Regions from separate parts of the Gottfriedia acidiceleris genome, predicted to be linked through region 1. Evidence: a T-box and tRNA genes for the amino acid it is inferred to sense, from the RefSeq annotation. Region 1 holds a T-box; the other holds one or more tRNA genes.
The links. The T-box of region 1 lies ahead of asnS (asparagine--tRNA ligase). A T-box ahead of a tRNA ligase gene usually reads a tRNA of that ligase, here a tRNA-Asn.
Positions count from the first base shown of each region.

Region 2: it encodes a tRNA-Asn, which carries the amino acid that the T-box ahead of asnS (asparagine--tRNA ligase) is inferred to sense. The anticodon was not compared.

Region 1 covers NZ_CP096034.1:1,766,769-1,774,006, reverse strand. Annotated here, with positions in the region: gene MY490_RS08540 (3-hydroxyanthranilate 3,4-dioxygenase) at 1-154, opposite strand, end outside; gene MY490_RS08535 (IclR family transcriptional regulator) at 207-953, opposite strand; gene MY490_RS08530 (4-hydroxyphenylacetate 3-hydroxylase family protein) at 1,013-2,512, opposite strand; gene MY490_RS08525 (YqkE family protein) at 2,779-3,033, opposite strand; gene asnS (asparagine--tRNA ligase) at 3,214-4,605, opposite strand; T-box leader at 4,657-4,895, opposite strand; gene MY490_RS08515 (zinc ribbon domain-containing protein) at 5,541-5,786, shown strand; gene MY490_RS08510 (alpha/beta hydrolase) at 5,807-6,724, shown strand; gene MY490_RS08505 (iron-containing alcohol dehydrogenase) at 6,762-7,238, opposite strand, start outside.
Region 2 covers NZ_CP096034.1:242,873-250,110, reverse strand. Annotated here, with positions in the region: gene MY490_RS01355 (SIS domain-containing protein) at 1-633, opposite strand, end outside; gene MY490_RS01350 (amino acid permease) at 738-2,108, opposite strand; gene MY490_RS01345 (TIM barrel protein) at 2,132-2,953, opposite strand; tRNA gene MY490_RS01340 (tRNA-Leu) at 3,175-3,257, opposite strand; tRNA gene MY490_RS01335 (tRNA-Lys) at 3,271-3,343, opposite strand; tRNA gene MY490_RS01330 (tRNA-Gln) at 3,467-3,541, opposite strand; tRNA gene MY490_RS01325 (tRNA-Gln) at 3,683-3,757, opposite strand; tRNA gene MY490_RS01320 (tRNA-Asp) at 4,325-4,400, opposite strand; tRNA gene MY490_RS01315 (tRNA-Val) at 4,413-4,488, opposite strand; tRNA gene MY490_RS01310 (tRNA-Glu) at 4,498-4,572, opposite strand; tRNA gene MY490_RS01305 (tRNA-Ser) at 4,580-4,670, opposite strand; tRNA gene MY490_RS01300 (tRNA-Asn) at 4,678-4,752, opposite strand; gene MY490_RS01295 (SprT family protein) at 4,836-5,288, opposite strand; gene cmpA (cortex morphogenetic protein CmpA) at 5,591-5,701, shown strand; gene MY490_RS01285 (Tex family protein) at 5,691-7,238, opposite strand, start outside.

The sequences.
Region 1 (7,238 bases):
TATGGAAGTCTCTACGTTTATTTGGTCCTCCAATAATCATTGCAGCATACTCTGAATCTTCCCAAATAACTTTATTATTAACTGGTGGTTTTAATAGCTCTTTATTATCCTCAATCAATTTGAAAATATTAAAAACTCGACTTTTAAGATTCATCTCTAATCCTCCAATTAATTCATTTTTATTTGAACTCAAGTAAGCGCTCTCATTATGCATTAATATAACCAAGCTGATTTGAGACTGTTTTAGCAGTTTTCACAACATCCTGAATCATTCGACCAATGTCTTGGCTCATCATATACGAAACTGGTCCAACCATATTTAATGCTGCAAAAGTTTGACCAGTATAAGTTTGAATTGGAGCTGCAATTCCGAATAATCCTAGATCATTTTCATTGTTGCTAATGCTATAGCCATTCTCTTTAATCGCAGTCATTTCTTTTTTTAATGCATCAATAGTCGTTATTGTATTTGTGGTATAAGCTTTAAAACCTTTTTCAATCGTTGTTTTTAAGTATGCTGGATTATATGATAGTAGAATTTTACCAGTACTCGTACAATATGCAGGTCGTTTAGCACCTATAAATGTTGGGACAGGTATCGAATGTTTAGAGGAAACTTTTAAGACAAATCTTACGTCCCCTTTATCAAACATTCCGATATGAACGGTACTATCATAATTTTTTAGTAGATTTTCCAATAACGGAATAGCTTCACGATATATGTCTTGTTGATACATAACGTGATTACTCCATTCAAGTAGCTTCCACCCAAGTCGATACTTTTTCTTATTATCCTGAATTAAAATTCCTTCAGCACAAAGAGTACGAACTAAATGATGGACCGAACTTGCATTCATATTTAACTTTTCTGCTATTTCTAAATTTCCTAGGACTGGTTCTTCTTCTGTAAAGCAATCTAATATTCTAGAAATCTTTTGAACTGAAGAGATCATTAGATCCCCTCCTCTTTGATGCTAAAAAATTTCATAAAACCCCTGCTCTCTAAAATTATTCAGTTAACTTTAGAATTCGCTAGATTAGTCGATACTCCTTTTAAGTTTTTTGCTCCGTTTAACGCATCGTCTACCATACTAAACGTTTTCTTACGTTTCATTTGGTTATAGTAAATTGCTCTTTTTCGAATAGGATCACCAGTATAATATCTTTCGTATTGAAGTGCTCTTTGTCCAAATGCTTCTCCACATAAATCCCATGCAAGTTTGAATAATTGAACTCGATCTAAAGAGGATACACCTTCACGTCCAACATAGTATTTATCCATAGCATCTCTTAGTTCAGGATGTTCAAAGTCTGCTTCTGTTGGTGACATTAATAAACCACCTGCACCAATTGTTTGAATCACTTCAATTGCTCTTGGGTACATAGTTGGAAGCAAGCCACGAATCGTTTCAAGTGGTTCCCATGCCGGTCTTACTTCACCTGAAGGTAATGTTTCATACTCTATTTCAGAAACTCGAAGTAAAGCACGAATTGTTTCAACTGATTGTAGTAGCTCACCTAAGTCATTTTGGACATTTAAATAAACATCTACTCCTATTGAATCAGCTAACCTGCATGCTACCTCGACTGCAAAAGCTAATTTTACATAGCCTCTTACGCCAGATTGGTGAGCAGGCTGTTGTGCAATACCTGTTTTTGGGTATAGATTATTTGCAGCTTCAACATTATTATGAATAAATACTCGATTCCAAGGAACTAACACATCCTCAAATACAAGAACTGCATCCATTTCTTCGAATCTAGATGCTAATGGATGATCAAAAAATGATCTTTTACCATCTTGCATTTGTTCTCTACATAAAATTTTTAATCCTGGCGTGTCAATCGGAAGTGCAAATGCTAAAGCATATCGCTCATCACCTTCGTGAAATCCAGGGAATGAATAAATAATGACTTCATCTGTAATTGGTGCTAAAGTTGCAAGCATTTTTGCCCCTCTAACGACTAATCCATCAACCGTTTCTTCAACAGCACCTAAATGTGTAAATAAATCTTTTTGTTCATAAGATGGCTTGCTGCGATCATTTTGTGGGTTAATAATAGCGTGCGTTAAGAAAATGTCGTTATCACGAACAAATTTGAAATAATTTTGGACATTTTTTGACCACTCTGGATTATATTTATCTAAAAACCATGAATTACTTGCCATTGAAGTTAAGACAATGTTCAAGAAATCTGGTGTTCTTCCCATTAAACCAAATGTTGACTTTGCATATGCTTCGAACAAATCTCCACGCTTTTTAATATCTTCAGATGACTTAGGCACTAAAAATGCATTAGAAATTCGTTCACCAGTTTCTTCACAAATATGTGTGATTTTGTCTTGATAAGCTGGATCAAATTGCATATCATATAATTTTGCAATCTCTAGAATCGGTTGTTTGAAAACTGGATGGTTTACGATATCTTCTACCTTTTCTCCACCTAGCCATACCTCTGGCTTTCTAGATCTTAGTCCATCAATATATTGCGCTCCTGTACGAATACCCATTTAATAATTCCTCCACTCCGATATGTAATTTTTTAATATTTGTTTTTTAAATCGAATTCGGAAATTTTTTAAAGCGCTTTCAAAAAGATCAATTTCACTATCTTAAATTATTCACACCACCTACTACCGTTATTTAACTTAATTTCACTATAAAAAATTATAAAATTTAGAACAATCAAAAAATTTCACAATATGAAATTTGTTATAAAAAAATGATTAAATTAATTTTTTTCACGTGCAAAAAAAATAAGACGCTATTTCGCGTCTTATTTAAAGTCCTTCCAAGAGATATTACTCTCGTTTAATAACTCTTCGAATGATTTATTTTTCTCACGTAATCTCTTTTCTTCACTAATACGTGCTTCTTCTTCCTCTTTTATCTTCGTTTCATTTTCTTGCAATTGTTTTTTTGTATTTTTTAATTTTTGAAGAATTTCTTCATTCATTAATGATCCTAATGATATTTTTTCCTTCTGTTCGTACGCCGGTTTTACAGGCTGCTGTGGTTTTCTTTTTTTCATTTTATATCACCTTCCATTTCCATTATATTATCATTAATTTATAGTAGAAAGTGAAGTATTTCATCTTTGCTTATATTATAAAAATACTATTTCTCTTTTTTCAAATGCTAAAACTCAGATTCTTTTGGTTCTTCATAAAAACAATAGGATGCCGCAGCATCCTATTGTTCATTTTTATCGTTAAAAATCTGCATTTCCTGGTGTACGTGGGAATGGTATTACATCACGGATGTTTTTCATTCCTGTTAAATACATAACAAGTCGTTCAAATCCAATTCCATAACCAGAATGTTTTGTACCACCGTATTTTCTAAGCTCCAAATACCACCAGTAATCTTCTTCATTCATACCAAGTTCTTTGATTCGCTCTACAAGGATGTCTTCTCTTTCTTCACGTTGACTTCCTCCGATTAATTCGCCAATACCTGGAACTAATAAGTCTGTCGCAGCTACTGTCTTTCCATCCTCATTCGCTCTCATATAAAATGCTTTAATTTCTTTCGGATAGTCAGTTACGTATACAGGTCGCTTGTAAATTTCCTCACTTAAGTAACGTTCATGTTCAGTTTGCAAATCTGTTCCCCATTCAACTGGGTAGTCAAACTTTTTACCAGAGTTCTGTAATAATTCAACAGCTTCAGTATAAGTAACTCTACCAAAGTCAGATTCTAATGCATTCTTTAATCTCTCAATAAGTGTTTTATCAATAAAGCTATTAAAGAATTCCATTTCTTCAGGTGCATGTTCAAATACATAATTAATGACAAACTTAACCATGTCTTCACCAAGATCCATGATATCTGGTAGTTCTGCAAAAGCAACTTCCGGCTCAATCATCCAGAATTCTGCGGCATGTCGTGCAGTATTTGAATTTTCTGCTCTAAAAGTCGGACCAAATGTATACACATTACGGAAAGCAAGGGCATAAGCTTCACCATTTAATTGGCCACTTACAGTTAAGTTCGTTTCTTTGCCGAAGAAATCCGCGCCATCATCCACTTTTCCGCCTTCAGCTTTTGGAAGTTGGTTCAGATCCATTGTTGTCACACGGAACATCTCTCCTGCGCCTTCTGTGTCACTTCCAGTAATAATCGGTGTATGTACATATACATATCCTTTTTCTTGGAAGAATTTATGAATAGCGTATGATGCAAGTGATCTTACTCTGAAAACGGCTGAGTATGCATTCGTTCTTGGACGTAAATGTGCAATTGTTCTTAAATATTCAAGAGAATGTCTCTTTTTTTGTAATGGATAATCTGTATCTGATAATCCTTCAATCACAATTTTAGTCGCTTTAATTTCAAAAGGTTGTTTCATTTCCGGAGTTGGAATAAATTCACCTTCTATTAAAACAGTAGAACTAATCGGTAACTTCGTAATTTCTTTGAAGTTTTCAAGATTGTCCTCAAATACTATTTGTACACTCTTAAAGAATGTACCATCGTTTAACTCCATAAAACCTATTGTTTTAGAGTCACGAAGAGTGCGAATCCATCCTGAAATTTGAACGGTTTTGTCTTTAAAATTTTCTTGATTTCTGTATAAATCTTTTACTACAGTCTTTATCATAATTAGCCTCCTTATGTTAATTTTCCAATAAAAAAAGCCTTCTATCCCTATAAAAGGGACGAAAGACTAACTTCCGCGGTACCACCCAAATTGTCATAATATGACCAACTTTAAAGCTAACATTGCTTATCCCAGTTAATAACGTGCTGGTAACGTCTAAGCCTACTTAAGAGATCCCTTTCGGTTAGAACTCAAAGGTGTTCTTCATTCATGCTTCATCACTAGGCTTCCACCGTCCCTAGCTCGCTATCGAATATAGCAAAAACTACTTTCCTTTTCATCGATTTAAAATATGTAGTTTTTAAAGGAATTTTTCTTGTATAATTTATCATAAATTATAATCTCTTGTCTAGTTGTCCCCCAAAATATATTCATTTGACTCTCTACTTTTAAACACCATAACTTAGTTGAATCTATATACTACACAACATTTTTTGACTTCAGCCTTTACAAACCCATTCCTAACTAGCGAAAATTAAAAAATGATCGACCAATTAGTCCATCATTTTTTGCAACTTCCTAACTTTTAAAAACTACCTATAATTTGAAATCTATTACAAAAACAAAATTTGCTGATATTTATATTCATTCAGCTCATCAAGAAAACACAGTTAATAAAATGAATGATTGTCCAAAGTATATTACTATTCTATGTATAGTTATTTTGTTTGTTACTTTATCATGTTTTGATGTTTATTGTTTTTTAGCACAAAAAAAGAGCTTACATGTGTAAACTCCTAAAAATAAACTATCACTGTTCACTGTTCCTATTTAATTTTAAATGTATTATTCATATACTATAAACCCTTTAAAGAAAGTTTTATTTCAATTTCCCCATTATGTTTTAACGAATTACTTGATTTAATTGTCAAAAACTAAATTTCAAAATTTTCTTTTTCCTATGATACACTTTACTATAAAGGAGGCTTTTACTTATGGCTAGAGCAGAAGAATTGTTAAAGGATAGGTTTGTTTGTTCGAAATGTAAATACACACAGGCTAAAACTAAAGAAGTATCAATGTCGGGTTCAGGTTTGAGTAAGTTACTAGATATTGATTATAATCATTTTTTATTTGTTTCTTGTTTAAATTGCGGTTTTGTTGAGGTTTATAATCCTTCAATTTTAGAAGGTAAAACACGTGGTGAGTTAACTACAATTCTTGATATTCTTTTTGGATAGAGAGTGATGGTTCTATTATGATGATTTGGCTTGTTGTGGCTGTTCTTTTTCTCATTTATTTTATTGGAGTTGGCTATTTTTTTACGCAGCAAGTTTTGTTTATGAAAACAAATTCACTTGAGTTTATTTATCAGCGCGAGTTGGAAAATTTCCGATTTGATGAAGGATTGTATCGTTCTGTTCAAAAACAGCCCTTTTCTATTCAATCCCGTTATGGGTATGAATTAAAGGGATACTTGTTTGAGTCCTTTGATACGAATAAATGGGTCATTATTACACATGGTGTAACGGTTAATAAGAATAACTCAATTAAATACGCTGAGCTATTTTTAAAGCTTGGCTTTAATGTACTTACTTATGATCATAGACGACATGGGGAGTCAGGTGGACAGACAACTAGCTATGGATATTATGAGAAATATGACTTACAATCTGTTGTTCACTATTTAAAGGATTTAAAAGGTGAGATTGTTCTTGGCATTCATGGGGAGTCTATGGGAGCATGTACAATGTTACAATATGCTGGTTTTGTTGAGGATTCTGCAGCTTTCTATATTTCAGACTGCGCGTTCTCTACATTTGAGGAACAGCTTACATATCGTTTGAAAATGGATTATAAACTTCCTAAATGGGCAATCCTTCCAGTTTCTAGCATTTGGTTAAAGCTTCGGAATGGATTTTTCATTAAAGATATTTCCCCTTTACTGGCAACACATAATATTAAAAATCCCGTTTTATTTGTTCATAGTAAACCAGACCCTTATATTCCATTTACACATACAATTAAATTATTTGAAGCGAAAAATCAAAATAAGAGAGAACTATTCATTGCTGAAAATGGTGCACACGCTATGAGTTTAAATGAAAACAAAGATGATTACTATTCAATTGTTTCATCTTTTTTAAATAATATTGGCGTGAACCATCATTCAATATAAAAACTGGACAGAGTTTTTCTCTGCCCAGTTTCTATTCTTAAAGAGCTGCCTCTAAAATTTTCAATGCATCTTCTTGATCTAATTTTTTGAAGTTACCAAATGGACCATATTTAACCGTTTTAGCAGCCATTTCAGGTAGTTGCTCTTTTGTAATACCGTATTCACTTAAACGACTTGGCGCACCGATAGAGTTCCAAAATGTACGTAAAGCTTTAATACCAGCTAATGCCCATTCTTCTTTTGACATTGATTCTTGCCTAATATCAAATACTCTATCTGCAAATTGACAGAAACGATCAGCATTTTCGCTCATTACATATTCCATCCAATGAGGGAAAATAATCGCTAATCCTCCGCCGTGTGGAATATCTGTTACTGCAGAAACTGCATGCTCAATATTATGTGTAGCCCAATCACCTTGGACACCCATACTTAAGATTCCATTTAATGCCATCGTTCCACTATATAATAGCGTTTCACGCGCTTGATAATCATCCAATTTCTCTACTGCGAT
Region 2 (7,238 bases), 1.5 Mb from region 1:
GTTACCAGAGCCTACCATCATATGATAATCTGTATCCTTATGTTTAATAGCAAATTCCTCTGCCTTTTTATCATAGTCTTTTACGGCAGCTAAAATCGCTTGTGGCAACAAGGAAACTTCTTTTGTGAACTGTTCATATTGTGGAAATTCATTGTTATTATACATGAAGCGAAATACTACCATGTACAGCAGCATAAAGAATGTATCAAAGGAATGTTTTTCCGAGCGAGTTGTAATACAGTATTCTACTACTTGTGTTAATGGAGTATTCGGCTCCGCTACTAAAGCAATTGTAGTAGCCCCTCTTTCTTTACAAAACTCTGCCGCTGCAACAGTTTCTTGTGTTGTCCCTGAAACTGAGGTGAAAATACATACGGAATTCTTTGTAAAATGCTTATTGTTCATGACCATAAACTCGGCTGCGATTTCGGCATGTACATTGATCGTTGAGTTTGATTCTATAATATATTTATAAGGATACATCATTGCAATAGTTCCGCCAGCACCAATAAGGAAAAGATTGCTGTAACCTTTTTGACAGATTGAATCGACGATATCCTCAATTTTACTTCTAAATGCAAGTCCTTCTTCTTCAACAAGTTTTAAAAATAACGCTTCATCAAATTTTAACATGGTGAGATCCCCCTAAAACATATTTGTTATGTCTTGTATTATAATTAACTATAACAAATAAAGCAATCGCTTTTTCAAAAAATTAAGAAGCTAGTAAAAGTTCACTAGCTTCCTGAAATAATTGAATTCTTCTTTGTTACTAGATTACCGTCATTTTTCTTATTGGGCCCATAGCGTTTTTCCCAGTAAAAGTAAACAGGTAGTCCAGTAGCGATAACTATGAATGCAGCTACCATCCCTTGCCACGGAGCCCAAGTAAACGTACCCCAAGCAAGCCAAGAAGCTCCAATTATTGCTAAAATAGTCGTTAGTCTCCACATTGGCATCCTGTAAATCGGGTTATAGTCCTCCCTTTTACGGCATTTATAAACCGCTACAAAATCCAAAATATTAATCACTAATTGAATTAATGTGAAATAGCCTAGTAAAGTCGTTAAATTGGTTGCAAAAACTAGAATACATGCATAGGTAACTTGAACAATAATTGAAAAACTTGGTGTTTCATACTTTGGATGGACACGAGCAAAACGCTGGAAAAACAGCCCGTCCTTCGCCATAGCGTACTCTAATCTAGGCTGAAACATGATACAGGAACTTAGTGATCCTAAAATAACTATAATTGCAGTAATCGCAACAAACGAAGAAGCAATATGAGATAGTCCTGGTATATACTTAACCGCATCAGAAACAGCTGCACTAGAACTCATCAATTTGCTAAAAGGCATTAATCCAATTACGCAGACTGCTAGCAAAGTATATAAGATTAATACAATAAAGACAGAGCTAATCAATGCACGAGGTAGCGTTTTTCCAGGATTTTTAAATTCACCTGCCATAAAACAAATGGCGGCCATACCGGTATATGCCCAGGTTGTGGCAGAAACGCCACCGATTAGACTTGTTTTTACCGTTTCTCCATGAGGCGTATAGGAGAAGTTCCCCACGTGCATATACATTAACCCTAGAACAATAACAATAATGAATGGAATGATTTTCACGGCTGTAATAATCACTTGAAATAGCCCGCCCTCTTTTACACTTCGATAATGAATAGAAGTTATGATTAAAATTATCGCAACCCCTAACAACTTGCCAGCAAATCCAGAGAAAAATGGGAAAAAGCTTGCCAAGTATGAAACTACTGCTAGAGCCATAATAGAAATAGATGGTGGATCAAGCGCCCAGAATGTTGCCCATCCATATAAAAAGGCTAATGGTCTCCAGCCTGCTTTATTCAAATAAACGTAACCGCTTCCATTTTCAGGATAAGCAGTCGACAATTCAGCAAGAACCATTACTTGCGGAATAGCAATAATACCACCAATAATCCATGCTAAAATAGAAATAGAAGGGGTTCCCGCTGCTTTTGCTACATCACCAGACGAGACAAAGATACCTGACCCTACGGTCGTACCAACAGCAATTGCTAATGCCGACCAAAATCCAAGCTTTCGTGTAAGCGTAGTATTACTCATAAAGGCTCCTCCAAATTTTTAGATTATACAATTCCTAATTCATTTAGTTTCACTAAGGATTTTTTAAAAGCATCTAATGGATTTTGATAATAAGTTGACCCCATAATTTCAAGAGTGCATGCCCCATCGTATTGGTGCTTTTGCATGCTTTTTACATATTCTCTCCATTGTAAATTACCATCATCTAAAGCAAGATGGGAATCTGTCTTGCGATCACCATCTACTAGATGAAAATGACATAACTCAGGAAGCAATAAAAAATAATCATCTGGTGTTTCACCCGCCAGGTTCATTGCAACGGTATCAATCATCCCTTTTAAAAAAGGGGACTTTATTTCTTCAATCATTCTCTTTAATCCCCGCGTATTAATAATTAAATTAGATTCAAATTTTGTTAATGGTTCTAGTGCAAGAGTGATACCCTCGTGCTCCGCCACCTTTGTAATTTGATAGATTGATTCACTTGCATATTTCCACGATTCTTCTTTTGTTAGAGAAAAATCACCTATCCCTGAAGTAATTAGCATCTTATCCGTCTCCAATTCCACAGCAGAGTGAATATTTTCAATAAAATAATCAATACTCGTTTGTCTCCAATCCGGATCTGAAGCAGCAAGATTGTAAGGATAAATGCATTGTTCTGGAGTATAGCAGACTATTTCCATACTTCTAGCTTTAATTTCTTTCTTTATCTCCCTCAAATTGCAAAGCAAGTTTCTATAAACATAGAGATGTGGTTCACCAGCCCATAATTCAATGCTACTGATACCTAATTGATCCATACAATCCAAAAAATATTGGATAGGATAATGCTTGAACGTAATATTCATCCCTGCTATTTTAATTGATTACCCCCTTTTTCTTAAAGTCATTTGATTTGTTATGCTTTGTATTATAATCAAGAATAACATAAAATACAATAAATTTTAAAAATTTTTAATATTCGATTTTAATTCCTACAAAGTCTAGTACCGTGACCAACCAGTCTATAAAAGTAAGCCAATTTTTAAACACAAAAAAGGCCTCTACATTACGTAGAAGCCTTGTTACTATATATATAATTTGATGCGGCCGAGAGGACTTGAACCTCCACGGAGAAACCTCCACTAGGCCCTCAACCTAGCGCGTCTGCCATTCCGCCACGACCGCGAATAAACAAAAGTGAGCCATGAAGGATTCGAACCTTCGACCCTCTGATTAAAAGTCAGATGCTCTACCTACTGAGCTAATGGCTCGTAATAATTAAAAGTAATTATAACTAAATACAATATATCTTTAAACCAACTTACTGTCTACACGATCGCGTCTAAGATAAAAACAATTCCCCTTACCTTAAACATATTAATAAAAAACTAAAATGGCTGGGCTACCTGGATTCGAACCAGGGCATGACGGAATCAAAATCCGTTGCCTTACCGCTTGGCTATAGCCCAATGAATTATCATCACGAATCTACTTCTTAGAATAACCTTCGTGAACCCGCACCGCAGGATTTTTTTTTATGTTGTATTGTTAATACCTCTCGAATTACTCCTCAAGATAAAAAACAATCCGACATCCTTACAAAAAACAAATGGCTGGGCTACCTGGATTCGAACCAGGGCATGACGGAATCAAAATCCGTTGCCTTACCGCTTGGCTATAGCCCATTGATTTAGCATCATGAACTGACTCCTTCGAATTAACTTCATGAACCTGCACCGCAGGATTTTTTTTTATGTTGATTGCTTTTACCTCTCGAATTTACTCCTCAAGATAAAAAACAATCCGACAATTTTGGAATTCATCTTTACCTAAAGACGAGTAACTTTCATGAAGTTCCACCGCAGGATTTTTTTTATGTTGTATTGCCCTATCTCTCGAATCAGCTCCTCAAGATAAAAAACAATCCGACAATTTTGGAATTCATCTTTACCTAAAGACGAGTAACTTTCATGAAGTTCCACCGCAGGATTTTTTTTATGTTGTATTGCCCTATCTCTCGAATCAGCTCCTCAAGATAAAAACAATCCGACATTTCAATATTCTTCTTATTGTAGAATACGAATTAACTTAATGAACCTGCACCGCAGGGTTTTTTATGTTGTATTGTTCTACCTCTCGAATTTACTTCTCAAAATAAAAAACAATCTGATATTTCAGCACTAACTCCAAACATCCACTCTTACTATTTTTCTCCAAATAAAGAAAAAAATACTACAATTTGTAGTAATTAATGGCGGTCCCGACCGGGATCGAACCGGCGATCTCCTGCGTGACAGGCAGGCATGTTAACCGCTACACCACGGGACCATATGTAGTTAATGGTGGAGGATGACGGGCTCGAACCGCCGACCCCCTGCTTGTAAGGCAGGTGCTCTCCCAGCTGAGCTAATCCTCCAGGTTAAAATGGTGACCCGTACGGGACTCGAACCCGTGTTACCGCCGTGAAAGGGCGGTGTCTTAACCGCTTGACCAACGGGCCTTATGTATGGCAGAGAAGAAGGGATTCGAACCCTCGCACCGCGTAAACGATCTACACCCTTAGCAGGGGCGCCCCTTGAGCCACTTGGGTACTTCTCTATAATAATGGCTCCGCAGGTAGGGTTCGAACCTACGACCACTCGGTTAACAGCCGAGTGCTCTACCACTGAGCTACTGCGGAAAAATACTAATCTTTTCATCAAGTACTGAAACGTGATGACAAGTATTAATATAAACTAAATACATATTAGATGTCAACACTATTTATAATAGTTTTAATGGACTTTTGCATAATCCACATACATAGCGGCTTATGTCCACTTTTCTTTTTCTTAAGAAAGCTTGCCCACATACTGAACATCTATATTTATACTTATAAGAATGCGTTCTTTTTTTTATTGAGTTTAGTGGTTTACAATACCTAGGAGCACCTACCTTTTTTAATAGCTCTTTAAAATCTCTATCTTCATGCTTATAGCCTTTCTTCATAATATGAAGATGATAATGACATAGCTCGTGTAATATGATCCCCTTTAACTCTTCAATTCCGTGTTCTTCATAATAAAACTTATTTAATTCGATATTACTTGTTTTTAATAAGTACCTACCACCAGTTGTCCTCAATCTAGTATTGAAAGAAGCTTGGTGGAGAAATGGTCGATCGAAATAAGTGATTGATAGTTCTTCAACCAGTTTTTGTATCTCCTCATTATCCATTTATGAATCGACATCCTTTTTTTCTTCTTTATTCTAACTGAACAACTCACAAATTCTTGGGTATGCGCATACATTAAACTTACAAATGAGAATTTCAAAAGATCTTATTAGTACGATTTATGCTAAATGGGCTGCTCTTAGTAAATCTCTCTACAACGGCGTAATTATTACTATTAAAATGAACAATTCAGTTATCCTTTTTATACAATGTATCGGAAGGTTACCCCTCACTCATTTATTTCATCGCCCATCCTCAAAAAAAGATGGGCGAAGATTTTTAAGTTGGAGGTTTTATCATGGTAATGCCTAGTTGGCTTAAATCTCAAATGCAAAAAGCGTTTTATGAAAAAAACCGTTATCAAATTAAATTATTGAATCAATGTTGGTTTTATTATCAAAAAATTAAGCTTTGACGATTTCTTTCGATTCAATTGGTAGCATAGATAAACCTACTCTTTGTTTCTTTTGGTCTACATCAGCAATCCATACTTTTACTACTTGACCAACCGATACAACATCAAGCGGATGCTTAATAAATTTGCTACTCATTCTAGAGATATGAACAAGACCATCGTTCTTTAGTCCAATATCAACAAATGCACCAAAATCGACTACGTTTCTTACTGTTCCTTCAAGCTCCATCCCTATTTTTAGGTCTTCAATTTGAAGAACATCTTGGCGAAGGATTGGTGCTGCTAATTCATCTCGTAAATCTCTTTCAGGTTGCATTAATGATGCTAAAATATCTTTTAGCGTAATTTCACCAATATCAAGTTGCTCTGATACTTCTTTTAAATTAATCGTTTTTAGCTGTTCTTTCAATTCATTTGAACCAATTTGACTAGTTGAGAAATTTAATTGCTTTAATAATTTTTTTACTTGTACGTAGCTCTCCGGGTGAATACTTGTACGGTCTAAAGGCTCATCTCCTTCTAGAACACGTAAAAATCCAATACATTGCTCATACGTTTTTGCGCCTAATCTAGGTATTGTTTTAAGCTCTTTTCGGTTTGTAATTTTCCCTTTTTCGTCACGGTAATTAACAATATTTTTCGCTACTGTTTTGGACAAGCCCGATACGTATTGAAGTAATGAAACTGATGCTGTGTTTACATTTACACCAACTTGGTTAACAGAAGTTTCAACAACAAATGATAATGATTCATTTAAGCTCTTTTGAGATACATCGTGTTGATATAATCCTACCCCAACAGATTTCGGATCAATTTTTACTAGTTCTGCTAACGGATCTTGTAGTCGTCTTGCAATAGATACTGCACTTCGTTCTTCTACTTGGAAATCAGGGAACTCTTCTCTTGCTAGCTCAGATGCTGAATAAACACTTGCGCCAGCTTCATTTACGATTACATAATAAGTATTATTTTTCATTTCTTTTAAAATTCCAGATATAAACAGCTCTGTTTCTCTCGAAGCTGTACCATTTCCAATTGCGATCATTTCTATTTTATATTTTATAAGAATATCTTTAATTTTTGTAACTGCTTGTTCTCTTTTATTTCTTTGAACCTCTTCCCTTTCTCCTTTAAAAGGATGAGGGTAAATCACATCTATTTTGAGTACTTTGCCCGTCTCGTCTACTACTGCTAATTTACAACCAGTACGAAATGCAGGGTCTACTCCTAGCACGATTTTCCCTTTTAATGGTGGTTGCAGTAATAATGAACGCAAGTTTTCTGAGAAAATAGTAATCGCGTGTGAATCAGCTTTTTCGGATAATTCTTTACGAATCTCTCTTTCAATTGAAGGCTGAATTAATCTTTTATACGCATCTTCAACGACTTCCATTAAGATTGGTCGTACAAAAGTGTCCTTTGTAATTACTCTTTTTTCTAAATAAAAAATAATCTCATCATAAGGAGATTGAATTGCAACCTTTAAAATATCTTCTTTTTCAGCACGATTCATTGCTAGTATTCTATGTGGAACAAT